3 regions of the Solibacillus sp. CAU 1738 genome follow, and region 3 is predicted to be linked to each of the others. Evidence: a T-box and tRNA genes for the amino acid it is inferred to sense, from the RefSeq annotation. Region 3 holds a T-box; the other regions hold tRNA genes.
The links. A T-box is a leader RNA that pairs with one kind of tRNA and senses whether it is charged. The one in region 3 lies ahead of argS (arginine--tRNA ligase), so its partner is inferred to be a tRNA-Arg.

Region 1 (10,285 bases), on a different contig from region 3:
ACGTCATTGCTGCCCTATCAGATGTCGAGCCACTTGTTGAACAAATGTTTCAATATCGATTTTCGCAATCTGAAGCGTTAGGTGGACATTCCCTAGGTAATTTAATGTTAACAGCCTTAACGGATATTACCGGGGATTTTAGCCATGCGATTGCAGAGATGAGTAAAGTTTTAAATGTACATGGTAAAGTAATACCTGCTGCAAATAAAAAAGTGACTTTGCATGCAGAGCTCGAAGACGGCACCTTTATTGAAGGGGAATCTCGTATCCCAAATACGACTATTCCAATCAAGCGTGTCTTTTTATCTCCGGGTGAAATTGAACCAATTCCAGCAGCGATTCGTGCTATTAACCGGGCAGACTATATTTTAGTTGGCCCTGGAAGTTTGTATACGAGTATCATTCCTAATCTACTAGTTCAAGAAATAGGAACGGCTGTCGCTCGTGCAAAAGCTCATAAAATATACATTTGCAACTTAATGACGCAAAAAGGTGAAACGATTAACTATACTGCGGCAGATCATATTGCTGCTATCCACGAGCATGTTGGTGAACCTTTTATTAATACTGTTCTTATTAATGATTTTGAGATGCCACAAGCTGTGATTGAAAAATATAAAGAAGAAAATGCAGCACCTGTTGTTTTTGATACAGAGCGTATAACAGAAATGGGTATTGAAATTGTCAAAAGAGAAATAGCGCTTATTAACAACGATACAGTACGTCACCATGCAGCAAACGTAACAAAATGGTTAGTAGAATATGTGCAAAAACCACAGGGAAAAGAAAAAACGAGAACATAAAAATATGTATGTTATTATGAATCTACATATTCATTACTAGAAAGGGGGAAACATATATGTCATTTGCATCTGAAACGAAAAAAGAGCTCACTCAAGTAGAGACGGATGACAGCAGCTTAAAGGCAGAAGTTTCAGCCCTAATACGCATGAACGGTTCTTTATCCTTTACAAACAAGCAGTTAAGTTTAGATGTGCAAACAGAAAATGCGGCAATTGCAAGACGTCTTTATACGATCATGAAAAAACTTTATCCGTATAATGTAGAATTGCTTGTACGTAAAAAAATGCGATTAAAGAAAAATAATGTATACATTTGTCGTGTGCGGGACGGTGCGCGTGAGTTATTAACAGACTTACAAATCATTTCGGATGATTTTCAGTTTAATCATACAATCGCGAAATCCCTCATTCAGAAAAATAGTCAAAAACGTGCATATTTAAGAGGTGCATTTTTAGCTGGAGGATCTGTGAATAATCCGGAAACATCGTCATATCATTTAGAAGTGTACTCATTATATAAAGAGCATGGCGAGGCACTTGCAGATTTAATGAATGAATATCAGCTTAATGCGAAAACAATTGAACGTAAAAAAGGCTTTGTAACGTATTTAAAAGAAGCCGAAAAAATTTCAGATTTCCTAAGCTTAGTCGGGGCGCACCAAGCGATGTTAAAATTTGAGGATGTGCGTATCGTGCGTGATATGCGTAATAGTGTAAATCGTATTGTAAACTGCGAAACTGCGAATTTAAATAAAACAATTGGTGCAGCACTTCGACAAGTTGACAATATCCGCTTTATTGACAGCGTATTAGGTTTAGATCAATTGCCTGAAAAATTGCGTGAAATTGCGAGACTCCGTGTAGAATACCAAGACGTTACATTAAAAGAGTTAGGGGAAATGGTATCGACAGGAGTCGTAAGTAAATCGGGAGTAAATCATAGACTGCGAAAAATTGATGAAATTGCCGATGCATTGCGTCGTGGTGAACAGTTGTGAAAAAATTTTGAAAACGAATACAAAAACCGATTCATAAGCATTGTTCTTTTGGCACCAATTCGATAAGATAAAGCTATACGGACGAACGGTTATGAAAGGGAGAAATGTAAATGGTTGAAAATCAAGTAGAAGTAAAATTAAAAACAGGCTTACAAGCGAGACAAGCTGCCCTTTTCGTGCAAGAAGCAAATCGCTATAAAGCCGATGTATTTTTAACAAAAGATGAGAAAAAAGTAAATGCTAAATCCATTATGGGCATTATGAGCTTAGCAATTGCTAAAGGCACCGCTGTTATATTAACAGCAGATGGTGATGATGCCGAAAAAGCAGTAGCAGCACTCGCTTCATTAATCGGACAAGAAGATTAAGAGAGTAAATTAGCCTGTTGCTAAATCCTTTCAACACAATCTGATAGTAGCTCCAAAATGATGTGTAGATAAAGTTAAAAGACTTTGTCTACACTCTTTTTATGTTCGAGGAAAATCGAATAAAAGTCGCTGGATCATAAGCGCTATCTTTGTTTGAAAAGCCGTGAGATATATTTATTTTGCGAGCAAGGTTGATTAATTAGCTGATTAGATAAATAAAACTTTGCTTCACACGTAATTGTAAATCAAATTTTTTATGCAACTTAAGATAGCGACCGTGGCTTTTTCACGAAAAACATAAAAAAACTGCGCTAGAAGCAATTCCTTCTACGCAGTTTCTCATTTATTGTCTTATTTATTACGGATTAAAATTTCATCGATTAAGCCGTATGCTTTTGCTTGCTCAGCAGTCATGAAGTTGTCACGATCAGTATCACGTGATAATGTTTCGAAATCTTGACCTGTATTTTCAGACATAATACGGTTTAATTTTTCACGTAAGAATAAAATACGTTTTGCAGCAATTTCAATTTCTGTCGCTTGACCTTGTGCGCCGCCAAGTGGTTGATGGATCATTACTTCAGCGTTTGGTAGTGCAAAGCGTTTACCTGGCTCACCAGCAGAAAGCAGGAATGCACCCATTGATGCTGCCATACCGATACAAATTGTTTGTACTTTCGGTTTAATGAAGTTCATTGTGTCATAAATTGCCATACCTGCAGTAATTGATCCGCCTGGTGAGTTAATGTAAAGAGAAATGTCTTTATCTGGATCTTCTGCTTCTAGGAATAGTAATTGTGCAACAATCGAGTTAGCTACGTTATCATCAATTGCGCTTCCTAATAAAATAATACGGTCTTTTAGTAAACGAGAATAAATGTCATACGCACGTTCACCACGGTTTGTTTGTTCAATAACTGTAGGGATTAAATTCATAAAAAAATCCTCCTTTTAAAAAGGTAATTTCGTGTACTGAATGCTGAATATGTTGAATTGTTTCAGCTGTACCATTATCATACACAGAATAGTCAAGAAAGGTCAAATAAAAACTCTGCGTTTAACAGTTGAAATGTTACATAGACATTTGTATAATAGGAAAGTCGCTAATTTATTTTGCTAAATGATTAAATTGCCCTTTTTTAATCATAACTAAACATATTTTTCATAAGCTCTTTACGAGTTTTATTTTTTGCTAATGTCCTCGTGGTGTAATGGATAACACTGAAGATTCCGGTTCTTCCGCTGGGGGTTCGATTCCCTCCGAGGGCGCTTTACGGTTAAATTAATTTGTTAATAAAATTTTGTTAGTCGTCAAGGATGTTGAATTATCAACGTTTTTGATGATTTTTTAGTTTGAAGAGTTGTATTAAGAAATTACGCTTTCCAATTTCTAAAGCATTCCACAAAAGGGATGTTTTTAGTCACGACTTTAGCACCTTTTTGTAATCGAGCTTCAACTTCAACTGCTGCAATTCGAGCGTCCTTTTTAGTTTTAAACTCCCCTTTACGAATCGATCGACTTTTGCCGTCCGCAAAGTGTACCCCATTTTGTAATGCTTGCCACATTTAATTTCTTTTAGCTAGTGCAATAAAAGACAAGCGCATGATCTCGATCTCTTATAGGTTAATTATTGAAGAGAGTGGTCTTTTTGTTTTTAAAAAAAGGATTATTGTACTAGATGTCGAAAAAGTAGGAAAAAGGGGTGGTAACATGATTATGAATAGCGCTGAACATATGAAAGTTAACGTATTTATGACTTTTGATGAATTGTCAGAATACGTAATGGTGACGCTCGACCGCCATAAATTAATCGTAGAAGTACTTTATTACAGAGCAGAGAGTGACGAAATATTTGATTTAGACTTAGATAAATTTGAAGTCGTAAAAAGTTTTACATACGCTAATTTAGCGGAAGCGGAGCGCAAGTATGCCGAAGTGAACGATATACGTATAGCTGCTCCGATGATTGCAGAGTACTTTGCCGAAAGTGAAGTAAAAAGATAGTGCGCAGAAATTAAAAGCCTTCCACAGTATAGTGTCCGATCGGTTTATATATTTGACCTTATTTTACTACAATTGTAATAATTCGATTAATGAAATTATACATTGTACTACAGTTGTAAGAAAATTAAAGTAAAAGTTGTAGAGTGGCATTAAATAATTGCTGCTCTATTATTTTATTAACTAATGTACTTAATGACAAAAAACTATACAGTTGAGATTTAGCGATGGAAGAATGTACACTCGATATTAAAGCTTTTTGTAAATAGTGCAATCAAATTGCCTGTTACTATTAATTAAATTGGATGTTAAAGGAAGAAAGGGGGAGTGACATTGGATAATAAAAAAGTGGTGAAAAATGGAATAGGATTTGGGTCGGTTTTAGCTATTACGATATCGTGGAGTTTACACAAATCGATATTATGGGCGATAATTCACGGATTATTCAGTTGGCTTTATGTTATTTATTATGCAATTACAAGATAATGCGACTTTTAGGTGTGGCATGAAGAGGGGAGCTAGGGGCATCTTGTAGTGAAATGCCTTTTCTTAGTAAATTGTATTCGATTGAAAAAGCTTAAGATAAATAACTTCTGGTATTAGATAAATAACTCGCTTGGTTTGATAAATACTACATGCAATTAGATAAATACCTTCCAATATTAGATATTAAACTCATCGTCAAACGGAAACTCACTGCCTTCAAACATTATAATCTGCAATTATTTTTTTTTATTAAGTAATAATACTTGAAAAGCGTAGCGATAATTAGTACAGTATTAAAAGTTGTAGTAAATGCGAAGTGCGACACATTTTTTCAGCATTACACATAAGTATTGAAAATGCTGATGTATAGCCTTTTACCAATTATTATACTATGCCTCTGAGGGCACCATTTTACTGTTTCAATTATATATTTGTATAGCACGACCTAATTACAATGGTTAGTTTAGCAGCCTAATCGATGTAAGGGGAATGAACAGATAGGGATAAAATGAAACACTGTACCGATTACATTTTATCTCAACTTCATTCTTTCTAAATTTTTAATAACAAACAATCTAGTTTAAATAGATGTTTGAAAGGTTTTATATAATAAAAGCCATCACAATTTGTGATGGCTTTTTCGATATCCTTATTTCGGAGTTTTCGTTATGTGTTGTGAAGGCGTAAATAGTACGCCTTAGTTTGGCATATTTTTAGCCATTTGTCCTTGGCCGTACATATTTAGCATTGCTTGCATATCTGTTGGGGATAGTTGAGGGACTTGGTAATTACCCTTTTTATTTTGATAAATCGAAACTTCATATGCCATTTCTACACAGTTCGGAACGGAATCTTGCAATACGCGTCGAAGCACGGGGTTACATGTTTCAAGCGCTGCCGCTGTTTTGCCTTTCGCCCCTGCTTTATGCATCGCTAGCATAAAACCAGCAATAATGGAGTCATCAATCTCATTTGCAGATTGCATTGGCTTTTTCGGCTCACCTGGTGTAATACCGTACGTAAAGTCATTGTCAGTTTGCATATTATAGCTACGTGTTGGATGCTTCGGATCATGCCCCGTTTTATATGCCTCAACTGTAATATTATATTCGTCTAGCATAAATGCATACTGTCTGTCCATAATAGAAAGAAGCTCTGGATCTTGAATTTTATCACGTAAAAGCACGCATTGATTTAAAGCGCCAATCATTGAACTAAGTACTTCATGTACGTCGAATAATTCATGTCCTCCATGATTATTTGAAAGTGGCATATTTGGTTGTTGTCCTTGTTGTTGTTGAAATTCACCTGTCATTTTGTTTCCTCCAATCAGAATGTAATACATAGTATAGTTTGTCTTATAAACGGTATATTATGCGTTTTCCTTATCAATGTAAGGCAAATAGCTTTTAATGATTACTTTTTTTGAACTAAATGGAAATTCAAAAAGAATATGCAAGTCAGTACCTTTCTTTCATGACGTTCAGTTATAATGAACATAGAAAAGGAGCGTATTTCATGCAAAAAGTGATGTATTATTCAAAGCCTGATTGTGAATTGTGCGAAGAAGGACTCGTGACGCTAAAACTCGTACAAGAAGATATTCCGTTTCATCTCGAAATAATTAATATAGAAGAAAATGACGAAATACATGAGAAATATATGCTGATGATTCCGGTTGCGGAATATGCAGGAGAAATACTACAATACGGGCGTTTAGATTATGTGACGTTAGTAGAAGCGCTAAGCGAATAGGCTAAGCGTTTCTATTGTTGAATATTTGTAAAATTCAGAGGGAACTCATTGCGTTAAAATGTAATTCAAGTTATAATGAATGCAAGAAATATTTTTTTTACCCATAGTGGGACATAATTTGTATTAGTGGGACAAAAAACGCCCAACTATACTGTAGTAGGTGATTTTTTGGACAAAAAAACTTTTTTCGAGGCACAGCGCAAACTATTGCCGGAAATGGATACGCTATTAAAAAAGCGGTATCGCATGTTACAAATAATTTATTTGCAAGGACCAATAGGCAGACGCACGTTGGCAGAAGCGTTACAGTTGACTGAACGCGATATACGCAACGAAATGCAAATTTTAAACGAACAGCAACTTATCGACATTCATTCAAAGGGAATGGTATGTACAGAAATTGGAGAAGCCGCTCTTGAGCAGTTAAAGGAATTATTCCATGAGCTTACGGGCATTGCTAAAAAAGAACAAAAGCTAAAAGAAGCTTTTAATATTGATCACGTCATCATCGTACATGGCAATGTCGAAACGGATTCCACAACATATGCAATGCTTGGCAAAGAAGCAAATAGTGTATTAGTTGACTACGCAAAGCCAAATAGCCAAATAGCCATTACAGGTGGTAGTTCTGTTGCGGCAATGGGCCCGTATTTGCAACCGCAAAAGCCTTTGAACACAGCGCAGTTTATTGCAGCTCGTGGTGGTATTGGCGATGAAATGACGATGCAAGCAAACACACTTGTAGCACAATTTGCAGCTAAAAGTAATAGCAAGTATCGTACACTTTTTCTACCAGAGCAACTAAGCGAGCAGGCATATAGCGCCATGAAAGAGGAGCCGATAGTTAAAGAGATGATGGCACTTTATGACGAGGTTAATATTGTTATTCACGGCATTGGTGCAGCAGAGGAAATGGCTGAACGCCGTAATAGTAGTGAGAAAGATAAAGCTTTGCTACTAAAAAAAGGCGCAGTCGGAGAAGCATTCGGATATTATTTTGATGAACAAGGGCAAATTGTACATCATATTCGTACAGTTGGTATTCAGCTTGAGCAAGTCAAAAAGTCTGATGTAGTCATTGCGATTGCTGGTGGTATTCATAAAGCGAAAGCCATTCAAGCCTATTTTAAAAATGCAGCAAAGCAGACGGTCTTTATTACTGATGAAAGTGCTGCAAATGAAATATTAAAACATATATAACGAGCAAATCGCTCTTATAAATAAATTTTTTGGAGGAATTATACATGGCATTACAATTAGCAATTAATGGATTTGGTCGTATCGGCCGTTTAGTATTCCGTGAAGCGATGAAACATGAAGAGTTCGAAGTTGTTGCAGTAAATGATTTAACAGACGCTGGTCAATTAGCGCATTTACTAAAATACGACTCAGTTCACGGTGTATATGATGCAGACGTACAAGCAGAAGAAGATGCATTCATCGTAAACGGCAAGCGTGTTCGCGTATTCTCGGAAAAAGATCCTGCAAATCTACCATGGGGCTCTCTAGGGGTAGATGTTGTACTTGAATGCACAGGTAAATTCCGATCAATGGAGGAAGTATCAAAGCACATTGAAGCGGGCGCGAAAAAAGCAATTCTTTCTGCACCAGCAAAAGGTGAGATGCCAACATACGTAATGGGTGTGAATCATACACAATATGATCCGTCACAGGATGTCATTTCAAATGCATCTTGTACAACAAACTGCTTAGCACCAGTGGCAAAAGTGTTAGATGAAAAATTCGGTATTAAACGTGGAATGATGACAACAATTCACTCATACACGAATGATCAGCGAATTTTAGATTTCCCGCACTCTGACCCACGTCGTGCACGTGCCGGCGCAGTGTCTATGATTCCAACAACAACAGGTGCAGCAGTTGCGGTGTCTAAAGTTTTACCACAATTAAAAGGTAAACTAGACGGCTTCTCTATGCGTGTACCAACACCAAACGTTTCTTGCGTAGACTTAGTCGTAGAACTAAATAGTGCAGTAACAAAAGAATCTGTGAATGCAGCATTAAAAGAAGCGTCGGAAGGTGAGTTAAAAGGTATATTAGATTATACTGAGTTACCTTTAGTTTCAATCGACTTCAACGGTAATCCTGCATCTTCAACTATAGATAGCTTATCGACAATGGTCATGGAAGGGCAATTGGTGAAAGTACTAGCTTGGTACGATAACGAAATCGGTTACTCAACACGATTGATGGATTTAGCGCTATACGTAACTAAACAAGGCGATTTGAAATAAATGTGTCATACTTTTTGAAACTTTATGAAAAAGTGTGTCATATTAAAGGAATTCGTACATGAAAAGTATAGCCTTTATATGTAGTAACAATTATAATGTATAAGGGTGAGGAGCGAGCGGTTTACCGAGTCGCTCCTTTTTGTAAATGACAAAGGAGACGCTTTGTCCTTGCAAGACATACATAGAGACTTTTTGGTACTATAATATCGGAAAGTCGATTTTAAATAAGAAAAGGTATCTGCCTTTTGCTCAAAATTGAAGGAGGGTTTTCTTCATGTTTTTAAAGAAGACGATGAATGATGTAGACGTAAAAGGAAAGCGCGTATTTGTACGTGTAGATTTTAATGTACCGATGGATGAAGGCACAATTACAGATGACACGAGAATTCGTGCAGCATTGCCTACGATTCAGCAATTAGTCGATGCAGGTGCAAAAGTAATTTTAGCTTCTCACTTAGGTCGTCCAAAAGGCGAAGTAAAAGAAGACATGCGCCTAACAGCTGTTGGCACACGCTTAGCTGAATTAATCGAACGTCCTGTAACTAAACTAGACGAATCAATCGGTGAAGCAGTGGAAGCAGAAGTTGCTAAAATGCAGGACGGCGATATTGTATTACTTGAAAATGTACGCTTCCATAAAGGTGAAGAGAAAAACGATGAAGAGCTAGCAAAAGCATTCGCAAAATTAGCTGACCTTTATGTAAATGATGCATTTGGCGCGGCTCACCGTGCACACGCAACGACTGAAGGTATTGCTAAGTATTTACCTGCTGTGTCTGGGTTATTAATGGAGAAGGAACTTGATGTACTTGGTAAGGCACTATCAAATCCTGATCGTCCATTTACTGCAATTATCGGCGGTGCCAAAGTGAAAGATAAAATCGGCGTAATCGAAAACTTATTAGATAAAGTAGATCACTTAATTATCGGTGGCGGCTTATCATTTACGTTCATTAAAGCGCAAGGTCATGACATTGGCAAATCATTACTAGAGGAAGATAAAATTGAGCTTGCGAAGTCGTTTATTGAAAAAGCAAAAGAAAAAGGCGTAGAGCTTCATATGCCAATCGATGCGGTTGTAGCAAATGAGTTCTCTAAAGATGCAGACACAAAAGTTGTTAATGTAGATGCAATTCCTTCTGACTGGATGGGTCTAGATATCGGACCAAAAACAGCAGAACAATATGCACAAGTAATTGAAAAGTCCAAATTAATTATTTGGAATGGTCCTATGGGTGTATTCGAAATGGAAAAATTCGCAAACGGCACGAAAACAGTGGCGGATGCAATGGCAGCAACAGCTGGCTACACTATTATCGGTGGTGGTGATTCAGCGGCAGCAGTTGAGAAATTCAACGTAGCAGACAAAATGAATCATATTTCAACAGGTGGCGGCGCAAGCTTAGAGTTAATGGAAGGCAAAGAGCTTCCTGGAATCGTTGCTTTAAATGATAAATAATTTGGAGGGGTTTAATATGCGTAAACCAATCATTGCTGGAAACTGGAAAATGTATAAAACATTTGATGAGGCAGTAGAATTTGTAGAAGCAGTTCGAGATGCTATTCCAACAGAAGACAAGATTGACGCGGTTATTTGTGCACCTGCACTTTATTTACC
Region 2 (10,285 bases), 650 kb from region 3:
GTAGACTTATAATGCAATGCTATTTTTGGAAAGATGAAAGCTATTAACTACCAAAATCAAACATCCCCAGTTCAACTGAATATTGCTCCCCTGCCGTAATATCATATTGAATCATACGAAAATCATTAATTAATTCATGAACATATGTTGGTAATTCATCTTCATATACATGAATTTCTTCCTCCGATAAATAGTACTCTCCCCACCTAATAACAGGTACTGTTTTTTGAAGCTCATACATAAGCGCATAATACGGCGTTAAGGTAGCATTCACTTGTTCAAGGGCAATCGAGCTTATCATATTCGGGCTAACGATTGGATAATCTAATGTTTCTGTTTCAAAATTGCTATAAATAAAATAATCAGTTTCATAAAATGCCAAATTCGTTTCATCATTACCATCATCAAAGCCTTCAAACACTTCTGATGGCATATGATCACCAAAAAAGACAACAGTTATTGGTCTATCCATTGCATCAATTTGTTCAATAAATTTTTCTGTAGCCAAATCTGTATAATGTACCCCTTGAATATATGTTTCTATTCGAGTTTTTTCACGTTCTTTTAAATCATTTAATACTTGAAATTGATTGTCATACTTATCTTTCTCATATGGCCCATGATTTTGCATTGTCGTTAACAATATGAATAACCCGCCTTCTTCATCATTTTCCACAATGTCTAGTACTTCTTGATAGGCTGATTCGTCGCTAATGTAATTACTATTGTCCAATTTATCTTTATAAGTAAGATCGACATTACTTCCTTCATATATAAATGGATCAAATCCAAACTTCTCAAACACTTCTTTCCTTCTATATAAATTCGCATTAAATGCATGCACTGCGATTTTTTTATTAAAAATGTTTGTAACGTTCGGTACTTCATGTAAATTCGGTACTAATAATGTGTATGGAATTAGTAATGACGAATGAAAATAATTCGTACTAAATGCTGTTAATACTTCATATTCAACATTCGCTGTCCCGCCCCCGTAGCTAGATCCTAATATTAAACCTGAAGTCGTTTCATTTTTTAGAGACCTAATAAACGGCATGGGGTCATCGGATAGTTCTAATCCAGGTATGCGTAAAGGATCCATAAAGCTTTCACTTAAAATAAAGATAACTGTTTGATCTTCTAATGTTTCTTTGTCGTAATTTATTTCCGTAGATTTCCCTTTATATTTTTCGACAATTTCACTGACTGCTTCATAGGAATAGTTTGCAGGTACTTCTTCCATTACTTGAATATCTAAATTTTTTATAAACCCAGCTAGAGGACCGTTCGAACTATAATCCTCCTTCAAATCCCAGTAGATATTTGTAATACCGAATGATGTGGCGATTATTTTATATGGATTATTTGAGTGGTTACTATTGAAGAAACTATAAAATACGAAAAACAATATAAATGATAGTAGAAGTCTTTGTTGAATTGTGAAGATGGGCTTAGATTTAAATATTTTGAGGAAAAAAAAGGCTGCTATTAAAAATAAAATAACCGCTACACTAGAAATCATATGCACTTTATTTATCATTAGGATGATGTGATTCAGTTGATGGATCATAGAAAAATCACTTGGTAAAACTGGCTCATTTCGATAACTTATTTTCAAAAAGTTGGCCATGGAGAAAAGTAGTGTTGTACCGAGAAGCAAAAACGAAGCATAAGTTTTTCGGTTAAATATGACGAGAAAAGCTAAATAAAAGAAATATAGCAAAATAATATTGAAAATATAATTATGCCAATAGTTTTGTGTATAGTACAATACATCTTGCAAATTAAATTGGCATTGAAAAAGTATAAATATGAACTGAGCAATTAATAATAAACCCATTGTTATACTTAAATTTTGCAGTTTACTCTTAAAAGCAATTTGTTCACTAGAATTTTTTCTAAGTTTTATCATCTTTAATACCACCCTGCATTTATTTTTTTGCTACGTGAACGGATGCTTTAAAGTTACATGCCGCTATTTTTGAATTTGCTAGATATTTATATATTATTTAAAATCCAAGTGAACATATGGACGATAGGGAATTTTATTTTTTCTTATCAACAAAAAAACACTTCCTCCTTTTAAGGATTGGAAGTGTTTTTCAAGTATTTCAAACTTTACAGTATTAAATAGTCTTATTTAATCGGAATCCAAATTTCAGAATATAAATCTGGACTAAACGGATCCTCATCGGTGTATACTTCTAGTTCAACCGATCCTGATTGCTCATAAGGATTGGAAGGAAACCATTCAGAGTAAATTTTCTTCCATGTATTTTGCATTGCGTCTGGCATTGGGCCGTGTACTTCAAAAACTACCCACTTTGATGCGGGAACTTCCATTGCTAATAAATTTTCTGGTACATCCCCTACACGGTCTGTTGCAATCCAATAATCAATTAAACTATTGTCTTTATAGTTTCGATCAGCAACACAAACGCCAAGCACCCCTTTAATATCACCATTGTTTAAATGAAATAATTGCTTATCCATCTCTTGGCTATTCATTTCATCCCAAAATAAAGGAATGCCTTGTGTATTTTCACCCATTTTGCAATTATAAGTTCTTTTCACGCCGACAACTTGAAATTTTTCTTTCTCTACAATTTTGTACTTCATTGGTTCTGCTCCCTTCAAACTCACCTGAATGACTAGGCGGTTATATGATTGTAGTTTTCCTTGCTTCTTTCTTGCTTCACTCGGTGTTACGTTATGCTGTTTACGAAATGCTTTTGTAAAAGCTTCTGGAGTGTCATAGCCATATTTGTAGGCCAAATCGATAACTTTATTATCTGTATTCATCAATTCTTGTGCAGCTAAAGTTAGTCTTCTTCGTCTTAAATAATCAGCGATAGACATATCCGTTAAAATAGAAAATGTTCGTTGAAAATGAAATACCGAAGAATTTGCTTCTCTCGCAATTTCATCTATTGTAAGGTCATCTAATAAATGCTCTTCCATATAATTTATTGCTTTTTGTATCGATTCTATCCAACTCAAGTACGACTCACTCCTTGTATGTATCATATATTTTTGCCTACATCTTATCCTGTCATTTTATGCTTTGTTTGGACTGGTAAGGTGAATGGGCATTTAATAACTATATTCATTATATCTCCCGAATTTTAACAAGACATCATCATATTTAATAAATACGTTGTACCTTTGTTTTCTTGTATTCGATCAACAAAAAAGACCCACCTCAAATGATGCACTTGAGTATTAGGTCTCAACCATTATAGATTACTTAACTTGTATTACTTGTTGTAATTATTAGTAGTTATATTATTGTTAATAGTTATGTTTATGTTCAAAATCGTTAATAACAGACAAACTAATATAAAGAGTAATGCTGTCAACTTTTTCATCATTCTCTCCCTTGTTATTTAATATATTTGGATTTCTAAGCGTATAGATTACGTTATGAAGCTAGCTCCATATAAATGAAATTTCAAATTAAGATCTCATCAATCTACTAAACAAGAGATAATTTCCTCGTTAGTACTTTGTAGTGACCTCGGAAGATCTTTTCGATTTGACACAAGACCAAAATAATAAGTCTGCACTTCATCTTCATAAGGTTTATCGTGAATATTTATTTCTTCAGATGTTAGTTTATTTACTAGTTCTTTTACAAATGTACTTTCAGTTATCATATCTACTGCTCCTAAATGCATTACTCCGCTCAATTCATTTTTTAAAATGTAGTGCATTTGACGCGCTAACTGAGTATCCAATAAAAAACTCCATTCTAAATTACTATAAGCTTGAATGGGAATAGAATTTGAAATATTCTTTTTAATATTATTGAGTCGAGGTGAATTTTTCCCCCAAATGCCCGGGATTCTCACAATACTAACACGATTCCCCAATATTTGGACTAACATTTTCTCACAATTTATTTTATATTGACCGTAATCTGATTTTGAGATAGGTTCGTCCATTTCGTTATGGTGCTTAGACAAATCTCCATCGAAGACATTTGTCGTTGAGAAAAAGTATAAAACACTGTCTCTATTTATTAGTTCTTCAGCTAGTTTGTTGTGAAATTTAAATTGCGCATCATAATCCCCCTGTAAACATGAAATAACAATATCTGGTTGAACTGAGTTAAGTATTTCACGTATCGTTCCTTCTTCTTGAATGTCTAAGTAAAATTGCTTGTCATCCTCAAGATTTGTTGTTGATGAAAAGTAAGTTCCGTATACATCGAAATCATTTAAACATTCTGCAGCGATCGCTCTCCCTACCAATCCACTAGCACCAATAATGAATAATTTCTTCATATTAACTCCCCCTAATACAGAAAATTCTAACTATAACAATTTTACACTATTATTCTCATTACACGCCAATACTGTGACTTTTTTAGCTAAATAAAAAAAAGACTTTCCTTTTTTTAAGGAAAGCCTCTCGACTACACTTAGTCCTTTACGAATTGTAACGTGGTGGATCATCTTGCGATTTTGAATCTTTTTTATCAGAATTCATCATCTTAGTAACCCTCCTGTTTCATGTTCGATTGGAAGTGGAATCTTTATTAGTATGCCTAACCTGTTATTTTTTATTCAGTAATGATTCAAAATGTTTATCTTAATTAAATCACTACTGCCTTCATGTCTTAAAAATTTATGAAATTTGATTCGAAATCTACAGGCAGCGTCTTACAACTATTTTTTCTTGTGTAATAACTTTTCGTTTTGTAGTATTTTTTAACTTATTCTCTGAAATAGAAAAAACACTACAAAGCTTTGATAACAAAGAATTTGCAGTGCTTTTGGGTTGGTTCCTTTCCTCCTTGTTTCCATCAGAATCAACAGACGCTACTAGTTCTTTTCAAGGCTGATAAGGACTCGTTTAATGGTTTCCACCATACTTCAAAAACTTTATCAAGTCTACTTTGTTCCAAAGCTACTTCCCCTAATGCTTTATTAATGTTTTTTAGCGAACTTAGCTAGTGTTAAGAAGTTCACTTTTTTATTACAAAATAAATCACATACAGCCATCCGAAAATACCGTGAATAATTGCCCACAGTATTGACTTATTGACAATCCAAGAGATGAATATCGCTAATACAACTCCAAACCCAATTACGCTAGATATTACTTTCTTTATTTTCCTTTCTTTTATTGATCTTAGCATTTACACCTAACCAATCCTTTCCGCTGTTTTATCAATAAGAATATTTCGCTTACGTAATACCTTATGTCGTGACATATATAATTTATCCGCTATATCTTCCCATTCATAACAACCGTCCTTGTCCCAATAACGCATGTCAACGACTGTGCGCATATCTTCATCCAGTTCTCGGTATAAGCCTTCCGCAGTCATGATGATGTGCTTTAAATTTTGGTAGTAAGCATCATTAGCGAGTACCATTGCTTTTTTAGCAGTTGTATCAGTTTGAGATGTTTACTTTGTATACCTTTTGTATACCTACTATTAAAAAACCACCGTATTCCAAGAAAAAGAAAAAAGCGCTAGAAACGTTGATGTATCAACATTTCTAACGCTTTTAAAATCACTCTCTAACCAGTGATTTTCTGTATTTACGTCCCCAGTAGGATTCGAACCTACGACCGCGAGCTTAGAAGGCCCGTGCTCTATCCAGCTGAGCTATGGAGACAAAGTGTTTTCCGTGTATCTAATAGGAAAGACAATATTTATTATATGTATAAACAGAAAGAAAGTCAATACGTTTCCCTAAAAAAATCCCTACATTCAAATAATTTATTTTTTCTATAAAATCATTTGTTCAAAATAACAAAATCACCTTGCTCCAATACAGAAACAAGGTGATTTTACTAACGTTCGAATCGAATCATTTCAAGTAATTTATTTATATTTGAATAACAATTTATATTATACACGTTATCTTCAATATTCACTAAAACATAGCTCTTATCATCGCGTCCACGTGGTTTAAGTAGACTACCTGGATTGATAAACAATATATCATCAATCATCTCAGCACCAAGCAAATGCGAATGACCAAAACAGCAAATATTTGCGTCTAGTTCTTTAGCTCGGTAGGTTAGCGATAATAATGAAGACTTCACATTAAATAAGTGGCCATGTGTAACAAAAATTTTCGTCTTGCCAAGCTCTAAAAGTAGCTCATCGGGGAAACGGTCATCATTGCGATCACAATTTCCGCGCACTCGCGCAACTCCTTCTAAATACGGATGGTCATACGGTAATTCACTATCTCCACAATGAATGATTGCTTCCACATCCGTATGAAAATCACGTACTTGGCGTATGACCTCTGCATCTCCGTGTGTATCACTCATGATTAATAGCTTCATTGCCACACATCCTTTACATTAATGTTGGCAAAGCTTCTGCAAGTTTACGAATAGCATTGCCGCGGTGTGAAATCGAACCTTTTTCTTCAGGAGACAACTCAGCCATTGCGCGCTCTAAGTGTGGTACGTAGAAAATTGGATCATAGCCAAAGCCATTTGAACCACGTTTTTCTTCTAAAATAACGCCTTCACACGTGCCGAATACCGTAAACGTCTCCATTTCCGGACCTGCAATGGCAAGTGCACAACAGAATCGTGCTGTGCGTTCTTCCTCTGGCACACCTGTTAACTTTTCTAACACTTTTACAATATTTGCTTCATCGTCGTGATCACCTGCGTAACGCGCTGAATAGACACCTGGTTCACCATTTAATGTATCTACTGCTAATCCACTATCATCTGCGATAACAATTGTATTTAATGCTTTCGCTAATGTTTCAGCTTTTAATACAGCATTTTCCTCAAATGTTGTACCTGTTTCCTCGATTTCCATATCCGGTGCAACCTCAAACATCGTAACAACTTCGTAACCTAGTGGAGCAAAAAGTGCTTCAAAATCTTTTGCTTTGCCTTTGTTTTTTGTTGCAATGACAACTTGCTTCATTTTATGCTTCCCCCTTAGAACCTACTAGTAAAGCTAGTTCACCAAGCGCTTGTTTTTGAATTTCGATTAATTGCGCAATACCTTCTTCGCCTAGCGCTAATAACTCGTTTAATTCCTGACGTGAGAATGTCGCTTCCTCACCAGTGCCTTGTAATTCGACAAAGCGACCAGCACCTGTCATGACAATATTCATATCTACTGCTGCATCAACATCTTCAACGTAGTTTAAGTCTAAAACTGCGCCGATTTCATCAATCATACCAACACTTGTTGCCGCTAAAAAATCAACAATCGGGAATGTTGCAAACGGTTTTGTTTCACCTAGTTTAGCAATTGCTTGTGTCATCGCAACAAATGCACCTGTTATTGAGGCTGTACGCGTTCCTCCATCTGCTTGGATAACGTCACAGTCGATCCACACTGTTTTTTCTCCTAATGCTTCTAAATCCACTACAGCGCGCAATGCACGTCCAATTAAGCGCTGGATTTCCATTGTCCGGCCATTAACTTTACCACGCGAAGATTCACGTTGTGTACGTTGTGCTGTCGCTCTCGGTAGCATTGAGTATTCTGCAGTAATCCAGCCCTTTCCTTGACCACGTAAGAAACCAGGTACTTTATCTTCAATTGTTGCTGTGCAAATTACTTTCGTGTTGCCTACAGTAATTAACACAGAACCTTCTGGATGCATTAAATAGTTATTTTCAATTTGAACTGTACGTAATTCGTTCACAGCTCGTTCGTCGTGTCTAGTCATGATTGTCCTCCTTATACTTTCGCGCCCTAATCTTATCATAAAATGCTACGTCAAAAAAGATGAAGGTCTATAATTCCAAAAAGAAAAGCCCGAATGGAAGTGTATCCAATCGGGCGAATTGTTAAAATTTTATTCGTCGAATATCTATGTTTTCTTGCTCTAGCCATCTCTCAGCAATTGAACGGAAAATAGGCACTGAGCCAGATGCAAAAAAGACATGGTGAGGTGCCTCATCATTTGTACGAAGCTGATTGTTGTAAGAAAGAATCGCTTCTGCATCACGAGCTGTCTCTTCTGCGGAAGACAATACGTGCACACCTTCCCCTAAAGCTGCTTCTATTTGCTTTTGCAAAATTGGATAGTGGGTACAGCCTAAAATAACCGTATCAAAACGTTCATCTTCAAGCGGCTTTAATCCATTAGCGACTAAATCATAAGAAAACTGACCTTCGTATTCGCCACTTTCTACAAGTGGTACAAATGTTGGGCACGCAAGCGGAATTACTTTCGCTTTTGTTGATAAAGAATGTAATGCTGTTTCATAAGCAGCACTTTTAACTGTACCTTCTGTAGCTAGCACAACAATTTCATTGCGCTTTGTTTTTTTTATAGCAGCACGAGCCCCTGCATTAATTACACCTAGAACAGGGAATGGCATATTTTTTTGCAAGCTTTCAAGTGCTACCGCAGTTGCTGTATTGCAAGCAATTACTAGCATTTTAATATTCATTTTTTCTAACGCCTTAGCCATTTGCCACGTAAAATTACGTACTTCTTGCTTTGTACGCGGACCATATGGACATCTAGCTGTATCACCAATATAATAAATTGTTTCATTCGGCAAAAGTTCCATAATTGCTTTTGCTACTGTTAAACCGCCAACACCAGAATCGATTACACCAATCGGGGCATTCACATAAACCGCCTCAATCCTATTTCATTAATAAATGTAATTTTTGTAATAAACGTATTAAATCTGCTCCTTCAATTTCATCAAAATGCCCCAAAATGTCACGCAAGTAATTTTGACGCTTTTCAATTACTTCTTGAATGATACGTTCCCCTTCTGGCAGTAAGTGAATCCTTACAACTCGGCGGTCTTGTTCATCTCGCACACGCTGCACTAGTTCATTTTTCTCCATACGATCGACTAAATCTGTCGTTGTGCTAAATGCCAAATACATTTTTGTCGATAAATCACCAATCGTCATATCGCCAGACTCATGTAACCATTGTAGAGCTACAAATTGTGGAGGTGTAATAGTGTAATTACTTAATATTTCACGACCTTTTTGCTTTATTAAGTGTGAAATAAAACGTAATTCCTTTTCTAAATTAGCTATGGATTCAAAGCTATGTCTTTCGTTATCATTCATGTAACTAGTTCACTCCTCAAATACAATTCATAGTTCTATTTTGAAGTGTTTCTATAGAAATAGCAAGTCTACAATCCGTTTAGCTTTAACTCCTGTAGACGCAACAATTCAATTAATGCTTGAGTACGGCTTGATACACCTAGCTTTTGTATCGTATTCGAAATATGATTGCGCACCGTCTTTTCACTTATGGAAAGCTTTTCTGATATTTCTTTTGTTGAGTAGTCTTCAATTAATAGCTGAAATATTTCACGCTCTCGTTTTGTAAGTAGCAAGCGTGATTGTGAGCTACCCATATCGCAACAACCTCCTATTCTGTTCTTAGTAAAGTATGTGACTAGGCGGCTTGCGGTGAGGGCGTTTTCACTATTTCCCACGCAATAATTGCTTTTCTTGTTCTGTCCAAGGTGTCCCTTTTCCTGTTTGTCGACAAATTTGCACAATTGTACCTCGTCCAGTAAAAACAGGATGACCTTTGTCGTTTTTTGCTACATAGTGAATATCAATCGAGCTTGTACCTACCTTTGCAGTTTTCACGTAAATTTGTAACTCTTCATCAAAAAATACTTGTTGCAAATAATCACATTGCAAATCAGCGACAACAGGAATATTGTCTCCGTTTGTAGATGCCCATTCACTCATTAAACCAAGAGATTTAAAATATTCGATTCTAGCAAATTCAAAATAAGTAAACGGTACTGTATTGTTTAAATGGCCGTACATATCTGTTTCACTAAAACGAACTTTCACATCCACTGAAAACTGAAATTCCTCAACCCATTGTTGAACATCCTCTATATATGTTGCACGCAAAAAACCCACCCCTTAACAATAGTATGTATTCCTCTTCGGGAAATGAATACGTATTCATTATAGCACTGTAAAAGTAGAAATCGGTTAGAAAATAACAAAAATGCTATAAAAATCAAAAAAGCTAGCTTTCTCTAGAAGAGAAAACTAGCTCTAAGTTCAATATTAGTCTACCATATGGTCAGAACCAAAGAAGTTCTTGAACATTTGTACTGTTGCTGAACGGTTAAGTGCAGCAATAGAAGTAGTTAAAGGGATACCTTTTGGACATGCTGCTACACAGTTTTGTGAGTTACCGCAGTTAGCAAGTCCGCCATCTCCCATAATTGCAGCTAAACGCTCGTCCTTGTTCATTGCACCAGTTGGGTGTGTATTGAACAGACGAACTTGTGAAAGTGGAGCTGGACCAATGAAATCTGCTTTTTC
Region 3 (10,285 bases):
GGATAGTGCAATAGCTATACTTGGTGTTGGAGTAAGGAAAGCAAATAATAATCTAATTGCTGCAGCGAATGAAATGCTCGCTTATAATAAAGAGCGTTTTGCACAAACATCTGATGAAACTGATCAACAAGTAAAAAATGTATCTATGATTTTAATAATTGCTTTAATCGCTAGTGTCGTCATAGGGTTATTAAGTGTGTTCATTATGATACGAGTAGTTGCCAAACCGTTAAAACGAATGGCAGCAGCAGTTGATAGTATTGCAGCAGGAGATTTAACGATAGATGATGTTAAAGTAAATTCGAAAGACGAGGTAGGCACAATTGCCAAGTCCTTCAATCAAATGAAATATTCGTTACGAGAAGTAATTACAGTTGCAAATAATAACGCAATGCAATTATCGGTTATTTCAAAAGAGTTAAATGCGAGTACAGCACAAGTATCTGTAACTTCATCGCATGTTGCAGAAAATGTAGAAGATATTTCGGCTGTTACAATTGTGGCGTCTTCAATTGCGAATGATACATCGATTGCCATGGATGAAACTGCAGCTGGAATTCAGAATATTGCAGAATCTACACAAGATGTGCATACAGAGGCACAAAATACACGTACAGTAGCAGATGAGGGCATTAGAAATATTGAAGATGCAAAAGAACAAATGCAAAGTATTTACGAATCAACAAAATTAACAACAGAGCTCATTGCAAAACTAGCGACACATTCTGAACATATTCAAAGTATATCGAGAGTCATTACAGATATTACAGATCAAACAAATTTACTAGCGCTCAATGCAGCAATAGAAGCAGCGCGTGCAGGTGAACACGGTAAAGGCTTTGCTGTTGTTGCAGATGAAGTTAGAAAACTGGCTGAGCAATCAAAATCGTCAGCAAATTCTATAGTCGGTTTAACAACTGAAATCTTACATGAAACGAGAAATGTAGAGCTTGCAGTAACTGAAGATCTAAAACGTGTTGAGTCTGGTGTAGAAGTTATTGATGTAGCAAGAAACTCTTTCAATAAAATTACGAGTGCTGTAGAAGATATAACGACAAGAATAGCGGATGTTTCAGCTGTAACTGAACAAATCTCAGCTGCGACTGAACAAGTATCAGCATCTGTTACAGAGCTTGCAACGAACGTAACCGGGGCAGCAAAAAGTACAGAAGAAATATCTCAAGATATGGAAGAGCAAGTAGCTTCGATTCAAGAAATCAATGCCATTTCAAGTAATCTTGAATCAAAAGCGAATGAATTAGCTACAGCAATTTCGAAGTTTAAATTATAGATAAAAAAACGTCTTGCTAGGAGGAGCTGTCCCTTTTACAAGACGTTTTTCGTATAAACGACAAATATTTTAATTTAAAGATAAATATTAAATTAGTATTATGTAATATGTTGTATAATGTTGTAAAATGGTAGAATGATAACTAGTTAGGAGGCTCAATATGGGAAGATATGTAGTTGTCGCTAGATTAAAAGATAATCGAAACTTTTATATAACTTTTTCAAAACAAGCCATTTTAGATTGTTTGTATTCGTTTCCAACAGATAAAGGATTAGAAGTATTACTCGAGTGGCCACTTGATCGGGAAGTAGAAGTAGAGTTTTTCTTAGAGCTGATTAATAAAAATGTGCAATATTATTTTATTAAAGACCGTGAAACAGAACACAAAGAATGCGTTCATTTTAGCTCCTTATAATGATAGATTATATGTCAGCAAAATAAAACCCAAAAAGTATAAACAATTACTTTTTGGGTCACTTTTACCATGAAATATTTGCAATTATACCTTCTTCATCGTCTAAATCTAGTACGATGCGAGCGCCCATTGAATCTCGATTTAATTGTTCATCGATATATAAACGTAGGGCAGTAATAAAGTTTACAGTATTATACAGCTCGACTTGTCCGTTTACGTGCGCTTCCGCTGTAAAGCCTGCAAGATCGTCATACATTAACTCGACTTCAATATCTTGCGGTTGCACATTTTTAAAGCGTGCATGGAAAAGGCATAATGCATTAATAATTTCTTGTTCAAATAATGTTATTTGTTCCATGTATCCGTTGCCTCTTTTTTCTTTTTACGCGTTATCATATGGTAGATTTTCACGCATAAGAATACGATTAGCATAATGGCAGCAGCATTAATCATAAAGCCTAAAATAGAGCCCATTAAGCCCATATCACCAAATAAACCACCGAATAACATGCCCGCTAAACCACCGATAAATAAACCTTTCATTAAACCGCCAGCAGAGAAGCCGCCTTTAGAAGCAGTTGTTGTATCATTTTTTGGTTTATTTGTGGAATTATTTGTCGTATTGTTAGTTGTCGAGTTATTGTCTTTGTTTTGGATGTTCGAGCTTTTATTGTTATTTTGATTCGAGTTAAAGCCCTTCTTTCCAGATTTATAAGATTTTGCTTCTACTTGGTGATCCTCACCAAAGAAAAGATTGGCGCCTACACTTGAGAACATTAGTGTAAAAGCTAGAAAAATTGCTGCTAGTTGTTTCATTTTTTTCCTCCATTCAGTATAAAAAACATCTATTTCATAACTCTTGTAGTATAGCAAAATTCCAGTTTGAATGAAAATAAATACACTGATTTTTTTGACCAACATAACATTTTCCGGTTATTTGAACATAAAATAAATAGTTCGAATTCAATAATGAGCCGCATTGAATGGAAACCAGTTATTCATTATTGTGAATATCAGCAGTTATGCTTATCCGAAAACTTTATTCATTATTGCAACTATAAATCTTTTTTTCTTTTGTTTATTTTTCAATTTTTCTTGTGTATTTTTTTTCTAAATTGTATGATAAATATTAAATTTACGGGTAATTCAGAATTAAAATAGATATGTGAATATTATGAGTTAGTACCGTTAGCTTGGAGGCTGAAAAATGAGTAAAACACGAATTGGGATTGTAGGTTATGGAAATTTAGGACGCGGTGTAGAAGCAGCAATATCGCAAAATACGGATATGGAATTAGTAGCAGTATTTACTCGTCGTGACCCAAAAGCAGTAAAATTAGCTTCAAATACACCGGTTTATTTAGTAGATGACGCGCCAAAATTTAAAGATGAGATCGACGTATTAATTTTATGTGGTGGTTCTGCAACAGACTTACCAGAACAAGTACCACATTTTGCACAATGGTTTAATACGGTGGATAGTTTTGATACACATGCAGCCATCCCAGCATTTTTTGATAGTGTAGATAAAGTAGCTGAGGAAGCAAATACTGTATCGATTATTTCAGTAGGCTGGGATCCGGGCTTATTTTCATTAAACCGTTTATTAGGTGAAGTTGTTCTACCTGTTGGCAATACATATACGTTTTGGGGGGATGGCTTAAGCCAAGGTCACTCGGATGCGGTGCGCCGTATCGAAGGTGTTAAAAATGCAGTTCAATACACTTTACCAATAAAGGATGCAGTGAATCGTGTCCGTAATGGAGAAAACCCAGAGCTAACAACGCGTGAAAAGCATGCACGTGAATGTTTTGTCGTACTAGAAGATGGGGCGGATGCAGTGGTAATTGAACAGCAAATTAAAACGATGCCAAATTATTTCTCAGATTACGATACAACAGTGAACTTTATATCTGAAGAAGAATTAGCAGCAAACCATTCAGGGATGCCACATGGCGGATTTGTCATTCGTTCAGGAGAAAGTGGTGCTGGCGACAAGCAAATTCTAGAATTCTCACTTAATTTAAAGAGCAATCCGATGTTTACATCTAGCGTACTAGTGGCTTATGCACGCGCGGCACATAAACTAAGCACGAAAGGTGATAAAGGGGCAAAAACAGTATTCGATATTCCTTTTGGTTTACTTTCACCAAAATCTGCAGCAGATTTACGTAAGGAATTACTATAAGAGGTAGGGGACAAAATCACAATCCGTGGTTTTGTTCTTTTTTTAGTATAAAATAAATTTAGCTTTATAAGTAGAAAATAAACAATTATGATAGAGTAGTTACTTTATATTGAAAGGATGGATAGAGATGCGAGATAAGCGTTTTGCCATCGCACATAAAGAAGCTTTAATTGGTGTAGGACTCGTCATTATTAACTTTGCGATTTGGTACGGCTTTGCATACGGACTCGGAAGTGGTGATCCAACTGAATATAAATATGTACTCGGTTTTCCTGCATGGTTTTTCTATAGCTGTATAGCAGGCACGATTTTTATGTTTATATTAATATGGCTAACGATGAAGCTATTTTTCAAGGACGTTTCATTTGAAGAGGAGGATGACAGATGATTCATTGGCAAGTCATAATCCCACTAATCATTTTCCTCATTATCATATTCGGTATAGGTATTTGGGCAAATAAGCAAGTGCGCTCATCTAACTCATTTATGCAAGAATACTTTTTAGGTGGCCGTGAAATGGGCGGCTTCATACTTGCGATGACAATGATGGCAACGTATGGCAGTGCTTCAAGTTTTATTGGTGGTCCTGGAGTTTCTTATAATTTAGGACTTGGCTGGGTACTTCTTGCAATGGCGCAGCTTCCTGCAGGTTATTTTGTGTTAATGATTTTAGGGAAAAAGTTTGCGATTATTGCAAGACGCTATGAGGCCATTACGTTAATTGACTTCTTAAAGAAGCGTTACAACAGCAATGTAGTCGTTATTATATCAGCTATTAGTATAATAGTATTTTTATTTGCTTCTATGACAGCACAATGGGTCGGTGGTGCACGTTTAATCGAGTCGTTAACAGGCTTAACATATACAGCATCCTTGCTTATTTTCGCAGCAGCTGTGCTTATTTATGTCGTAATTGGTGGTTTCCGAGCAGTAGCGTTAACAGATGCGTTGCAAGGCTCAATTATGGTTATTGGGACGATCATTTTATTAATCGGCACTATTATCGCTGGTGGTGGTTTAGATAATATTATGCAAAGTTTAGTTGCTGAAAACCCTGCATTTCTATCGCCATTTGGTGCTGATGGTTCTTTAACACCACTTTATGTATCTACGTTTTGGATTTTAATTGGACTAGGTGTCATTGGTCTACCGCAAATTGCAGTTCGGGCGATGAGTTATAAAGATTCGAAAAGTCTGCACCGCGCCATCATTATAGGCACAATCGGTATCGGAACCATTATGTTCGGGATGCATGTCATCGGCATTTTAGCGCGCCCTGTTGTACCTGGCATCGAAATTGGTGATAAAGTTATGCCGATTTTAACTCTTGAAGTATTGCCACCACTTTTGGCAGGTATTGTACTCGCTGCTCCAATGGCGGCCATTATGTCAACTGTTAATGCACTACTTATATTAGTTAGCTCTACAGTTGTGAAGGACATTTATTTAAACTTTATCAATCCAAATGCTAGTGAAGCAAAAATAAAATCAAGCAGCTTCTGGGTAACGACAATTATCGGTTTAGCAGTAGTGCTCTTTGCAATCAATCCACCTGATTTTTTAATTTGGTTGAATTTATTTGCATTCGGCGGGTTAGAATCCGCATTTTTATGGAGTGTCGTTTTCGGCCTGTACTGGAAAAAGGCAAATAAATACGGTGCAATTGCTTCGATGATTGTCGGATTAACGTTATATATCGGCATTGACCGTTTTGCAAAACATGCATTTGGGATGCATACTGTAACTTTACCAATTATCGTGTCACTAATCGTCTTTGTTGTTGTTAGCTTATTAACGCAGAAAAAAGACAATAAAGGCGCACTAGATATTTAATTTTTGAGCAAATAGTGAATACTAAGCAACATTTTTAGAAAGCGATTGTAGAATTGTCTGCAATCGTTTTCCTTTTTGTTTTGGAGTTTAATACCATTTATTCTCTGTGAACTGTATAATGAAAATGTGGTCATCACCATAAGTCGTGGTTACCATATAGACACCGCACACTCCACTCTGAGCGGACGCTTTCCGCGGGCATGGCTTCAGTCTCCTCGTCGTTCGTGCCTCACTCCTGCGGGGCCTTCAGCTCATGCTATTCCCGCAGGAGTCGCCGCTCTCCGTTCCGTGTGCTAACAATTACTGATAAATAATTCTAATAGTGCATTTTGCTTAATTTTATAACCAAATAATAATGTAGAGACGGCAATATGTGCCTACTGGATAAAACATCGCGCTTTATTAAAACTTTTTAAAAAAATTAAATCACCCCCCAATTGGTGAAGAGACAAAAATAAAAAGGGTCTGTTTTATTCTACTAATCAAAAGATCAGACGTATTTAAGTTAAAATAAATTGTGAGGTACTGTATGCATCCAAGAGCAAATACTTTAGGCATTCTATTCAATGAGAATTCCATTTTATTAGAAGAACAAGAGGGAAAACACTCGCAAGGTACAGGTATTTATTATCGTCCAATAGGCGGAACAATAGAATTTGGTGAAAGATCCTCAGATGCATTAATACGGGAATATAAAGAAGAACTTGGTGTAGATATTAATATCAAACAATATTTGACATGTGTAGAAAATATTTTTCAAATCGATGAAAAAATCGGGCACGAAATCACACAATTCTACATAGTTGAATTTATAGATAAATCCCTATATCAAAAAACACAGTTTCAAGTAGTTGAACTTAATAAATGTACCGTAGCGAAATGGATTCCAATAGAAGATATTTTGCAAAAAGATTTCGCTTTATATCCAGCAGGATTATCAAAAATAGTAAATAATTATGTGGAAATTAATCACCTCGTTTAAAGTGCTTGTTGATTTTCTGCAAAATAATAAGCGTATCGAAAAATACGAATACGCTTATGAATCATTGAGATTACTGTATATCTAAAGCAAACACATAAGTACCAGTACCTTCTTCCCAAGTACCTAATAATTCAATTACATATTTCCCTTTTTCTTTTATTTCTTCATATGTCTCGTATGTGTTGATTATTTTTTTATCTTCCCAAACTCTAATTTCAAAGTTAGTTGGCTCTTTTTCGAAATTTAATTTGATGGGCTCATTTAAATTTACACTAGTAGACTCTTCAATATTTACCATGTCATACGGTGGTGCGTGGTCAGCTACAACATTTACTAATTGTCCTGTTTTTTTATCAATAAAACGCCAATTATATGTACCCATTTGATTTTTAATTACTTGGTCACCAATTGTCATTATTAAAGTTGGTGGTTTTTCATCTGAACTATTAAAGATGCTATCAACTTTTTGTTCATTTGAATTTTTGTTTGATTCTTCAACCTTGTCATCGCTACATCCGAAAAGAGTAAATAGAAGTGTCAAAAATAGCCCTGTTCGAAATATACTTTTCATAACATCCCTCCTATAAATTAGTCGTTATTATTTGAGTAAAGTTTCAAAAAATTGGCTATTATACAATGATTTTACTCTCCGTCGATTGTTTTTCATTTTTTAAGTGAATGAAATATCCACCAAAAAACAGAGAATTCAACTTTTTGTCCGGTGTTTACTGTTTGTTAGTGAATTATCTGGTTCATCACCAGAAGTCGGGGATGACTATTAAAAAAATATAATGCGTTATGATTGAAGTGGAGGTTGGACGCCTCCCCGGAAAGCGCACAACTGCTCCTGTCGCTTCTCTTTCGTCGCAAATAAATTTGGAACGGAAATCAACTACAAGTTACGGTAATGAACCAATATCTGGAGGTTAGTTACGGGGAAATTAATAAAACGTGAATTATTAAGTCAATTTACTTGTTGACTTTTTGAAATACATTCGGTAAAATCACAATTAATTTAAATAACAAATTCGATGAAGAAGAGAGTAGCTAATATGAGTTGCCAAGCGAGTTAGGGTTGGTGTGAGCCTAATGCAACAAATAATAGTGAAGCGCACTTTGGAGAAGTTTCTTGAACTGCAGTAGAGAATATCGGGGAAGACACCTCGTTATCAACGAAAAAAGCGGTCACATATGTGGCAACTAGAGTGGTACCACGGGAATCTATGCTCTCGTCTCTTATTTAGAGACGGGGGCTTTTTTATTTTATAAAGTATAGGTTTCTGGAGTTTGAGCAGAGTCTAGCTTAAGCGCCAAGCCCCTCGAGGTCGCTTCAGGCAAGCAATCGAAAGCGGAAAAGATGCTTTCGTTTGTGACCTTCCAGCGCTAGTCGGGGCTAAGCAGGGCGCTTGCACTTTTATATTATAGGAGGAAAATAACAATGAAAAAACAATTAGCAAAAGTCATTAATGAAGCATTACAAAACGATTTATCGATTGAGGAAGTAGAAGTATTATTAGAAAAACCAAAATATGATCATTTAGGGGATGTCGCTTTTCCTTGTTTTACATTAGCTAAAAAGTATAAAAAAGCACCACAAATGATCGCGACAGAGCTAGCATCAAAAATAAAGGCAGATTTTATTAAAGAAGTAAAAGTCGAAAATGCCTATGTCAATATTTTTTACAAGCCGCTACCAATTGCACAAAATGTTGTGGCAAATATTGTAGAACAACAAAATAACTATGGCTCTAAACAACAAAATGGGGAAAACATTGTACTGGATTTCTCATCACCAAATATTGCAAAGCCATTTTCAATGGGGCATTTACGTTCTACTGTAATTGGTAATGCTTTAGCTAATATTTCAGAAAAGATGGGTTATAACGCAGTACGTATTAATCATATTGGCGACTGGGGAACACAATTTGGTAAATTAATTGTTGCTTATAAATTATGGGGCGATAAAGAAAAAATCGAACAACATCCTATCCAAGAATTATTGAAAATCTATGTTAAATTCCATGATGAAGCTGAGCACAACGAGGCGCTAAATGAAGAGGCAAGACAAGCGTTTAAAGCGTTAGAAGATGGTGATGAGGAAGCTACAAACTTATGGAAATGGTTTAGAGATGCTTCATTACAAGAATTTAAAGAAATTTATCAATTGCTGAATGTCTCATTTGATTCGTATAACGGAGAAGCATTTTACAATGATAAAATGGACCGCGTTATTACAGAATTAACAGAAAAGCAATTACTTGTACAGTCAGATGGCGCTAACATTGTACAATTAGACAATATGCCTCCATGCTTAATTACAAAAAATGATGGTGCGACGTTATATGCGACTCGTGACTTAGCAGCAGCCATTTATAGACATGAAACATACAATCCAGCAAAAGTATTTTATGTAGTAGGACACGAACAGTCTCTTCATTTTAACCAATTCTTTGCGGTATTAAAGAAAATGGGCAATCAATGGGCTGATCAACTACAACACGTACAATTCGGCATGATGTTAATGGGTGGTAAAAAAATGTCTACTCGTAAAGGGAAAGTCGTACTATTAGCTGATGTGTTAAAAGAAGCAGTAAATGCCGCAATGACAAATATCGTTGAAAAAAATCCAACTTTAGTGAACAAGGAGCAAGTTGCAAATGAAGTTGGTATTGGAGCAGTTATTTTTAACGATTTAAAAAATGATCGTATGCATGACATTGAGTTTGATATTGATCAAATGGTGACATTTGAAGGGGAAACAGGACCTTATGTGCAATATACAAATGCGCGTATTCAAACACTGCTTAAAAAGGGTTCATACAATGTAAATAACGAACCGCTTAATTACCTAGACGAAGAAGCTTGGTTAGTTATAAAACAACTTGAAGAATTCCCGATCATTATCGAAAAAGCATTTGCTAATGCAGATCCATCTCAAATAGCAAAATACAGTTTACAGCTAGCAAGAAGCTTTAATAAATACTACGCAAATACGAAAATCATTAGTGAAGATAGCAAGCAACAAGACCGTTTAACTGTTGCTTATGCAGTCTCAACCGTTTTACAAGAAAGCCTTCGTTTACTTGGCTTAGCAAGTCCGGAAGAAATGTAAGTAGAGGATTTGCTCGACCTGATGTAATTTCGAAATTACATCAAAATCTCGTTTATCAATTACGATAAACGAGATTTTTTATATTCAATTGTTTTAATGATTTTCCAAAAAATTGTATTATTTGCTATGATGTAGAGAGGTACTAAAAAAACGTGTTAGCTTTTGAGAAACTTATTTTAGAAAAATCATTTCATTATAATTTAGTTGTTAAGGATGTGGCCGAATGAGTAGTACATTAATAACTTGGAATGGTGCAGCTGCGATTACCGTATTAAACGATAAATTGCTTATGGTTAGAGGCAAGGGTACAACAAGTTGGGGTGTTCCTTCTGGGCAAATTGAAATTGGTGAAACCGCCGAACAAGCATGCATTCGGGAAGTAAGCGAAGAAACGGGCTATACAGTAATGATAAAAGAAGCGTTGCATACAAAAAAGACGGTTATCGGAAACTATGATGTAACAA

Region 1: it has a tRNA-Arg gene. The T-box ahead of argS (arginine--tRNA ligase) is inferred to sense a tRNA for this amino acid. The anticodon was not compared.
Region 2: it has a tRNA-Arg gene. The T-box ahead of argS (arginine--tRNA ligase) is inferred to sense a tRNA for this amino acid. The anticodon was not compared.

What each region holds. Positions count from the first base shown of each region.
Region 1 covers NZ_JBDQQN010000004.1:233,013-243,297, reverse strand. Annotated here, with positions in the region: gene AAFN87_RS13815 (gluconeogenesis factor YvcK family protein) at 1-803, shown strand, start outside; gene whiA (DNA-binding protein WhiA) at 860-1,801, shown strand; gene AAFN87_RS13805 (HPr family phosphocarrier protein) at 1,912-2,169, shown strand; gene clpP (ATP-dependent Clp endopeptidase proteolytic subunit ClpP) at 2,521-3,105, opposite strand; tRNA gene AAFN87_RS13795 (tRNA-Arg) at 3,367-3,438, shown strand; gene AAFN87_RS13790 (Arm DNA-binding domain-containing protein) at 3,544-3,735, opposite strand; gene AAFN87_RS13785 (trypsin) at 3,881-4,174, shown strand; gene AAFN87_RS13780 (spore coat protein) at 5,355-5,972, opposite strand; gene AAFN87_RS13775 (glutaredoxin family protein) at 6,176-6,412, shown strand; gene AAFN87_RS13770 (sugar-binding transcriptional regulator) at 6,581-7,612, shown strand; gene gap (type I glyceraldehyde-3-phosphate dehydrogenase) at 7,657-8,667, shown strand; gene AAFN87_RS13760 (phosphoglycerate kinase) at 8,942-10,126, shown strand; gene tpiA (triose-phosphate isomerase) at 10,143-10,285, shown strand, end outside.
Region 2 covers NZ_JBDQQN010000001.1:233,383-243,667, reverse strand. Annotated here, with positions in the region: gene AAFN87_RS01205 (LTA synthase family protein) at 44-1,912, opposite strand; gene AAFN87_RS01200 (AraC family transcriptional regulator) at 2,137-3,000, opposite strand; gene AAFN87_RS01195 (sugar nucleotide-binding protein) at 3,468-4,286, opposite strand; partial or broken gene AAFN87_RS01190 (hypothetical protein) at 5,150-5,401, opposite strand; tRNA gene AAFN87_RS01185 (tRNA-Arg) at 5,557-5,630, opposite strand; gene AAFN87_RS01180 (metallophosphoesterase) at 5,809-6,312, opposite strand; gene AAFN87_RS01175 (XTP/dITP diphosphatase) at 6,326-6,916, opposite strand; gene rph (ribonuclease PH) at 6,918-7,673, opposite strand; gene racE (glutamate racemase) at 7,795-8,589, opposite strand; gene AAFN87_RS01160 (MarR family winged helix-turn-helix transcriptional regulator) at 8,606-9,049, opposite strand; gene AAFN87_RS01155 (helix-turn-helix domain-containing protein) at 9,118-9,345, opposite strand; gene AAFN87_RS01150 (acyl-CoA thioesterase) at 9,416-9,862, opposite strand; gene sdhB (succinate dehydrogenase iron-sulfur subunit) at 10,025-10,285, opposite strand, start outside.
Region 3 covers NZ_JBDQQN010000001.1:881,613-891,897, forward strand. Annotated here, with positions in the region: gene AAFN87_RS04415 (methyl-accepting chemotaxis protein) at 1-1,291, shown strand, start outside; gene AAFN87_RS04420 (hypothetical protein) at 1,452-1,706, shown strand; gene AAFN87_RS04425 (YxcD family protein) at 1,771-2,064, opposite strand; gene AAFN87_RS04430 (hypothetical protein) at 2,052-2,522, opposite strand; gene AAFN87_RS04435 (diaminopimelate dehydrogenase) at 2,914-3,894, shown strand; gene AAFN87_RS04440 (YhdT family protein) at 4,022-4,282, shown strand; gene panF (sodium/pantothenate symporter) at 4,282-5,727, shown strand; gene AAFN87_RS04450 (NUDIX hydrolase) at 6,257-6,709, shown strand; gene AAFN87_RS04455 (hypothetical protein) at 6,780-7,280, opposite strand; T-box leader at 7,732-7,949, shown strand; gene argS (arginine--tRNA ligase) at 8,148-9,821, shown strand; gene AAFN87_RS04465 (NUDIX hydrolase) at 10,045-10,285, shown strand, end outside.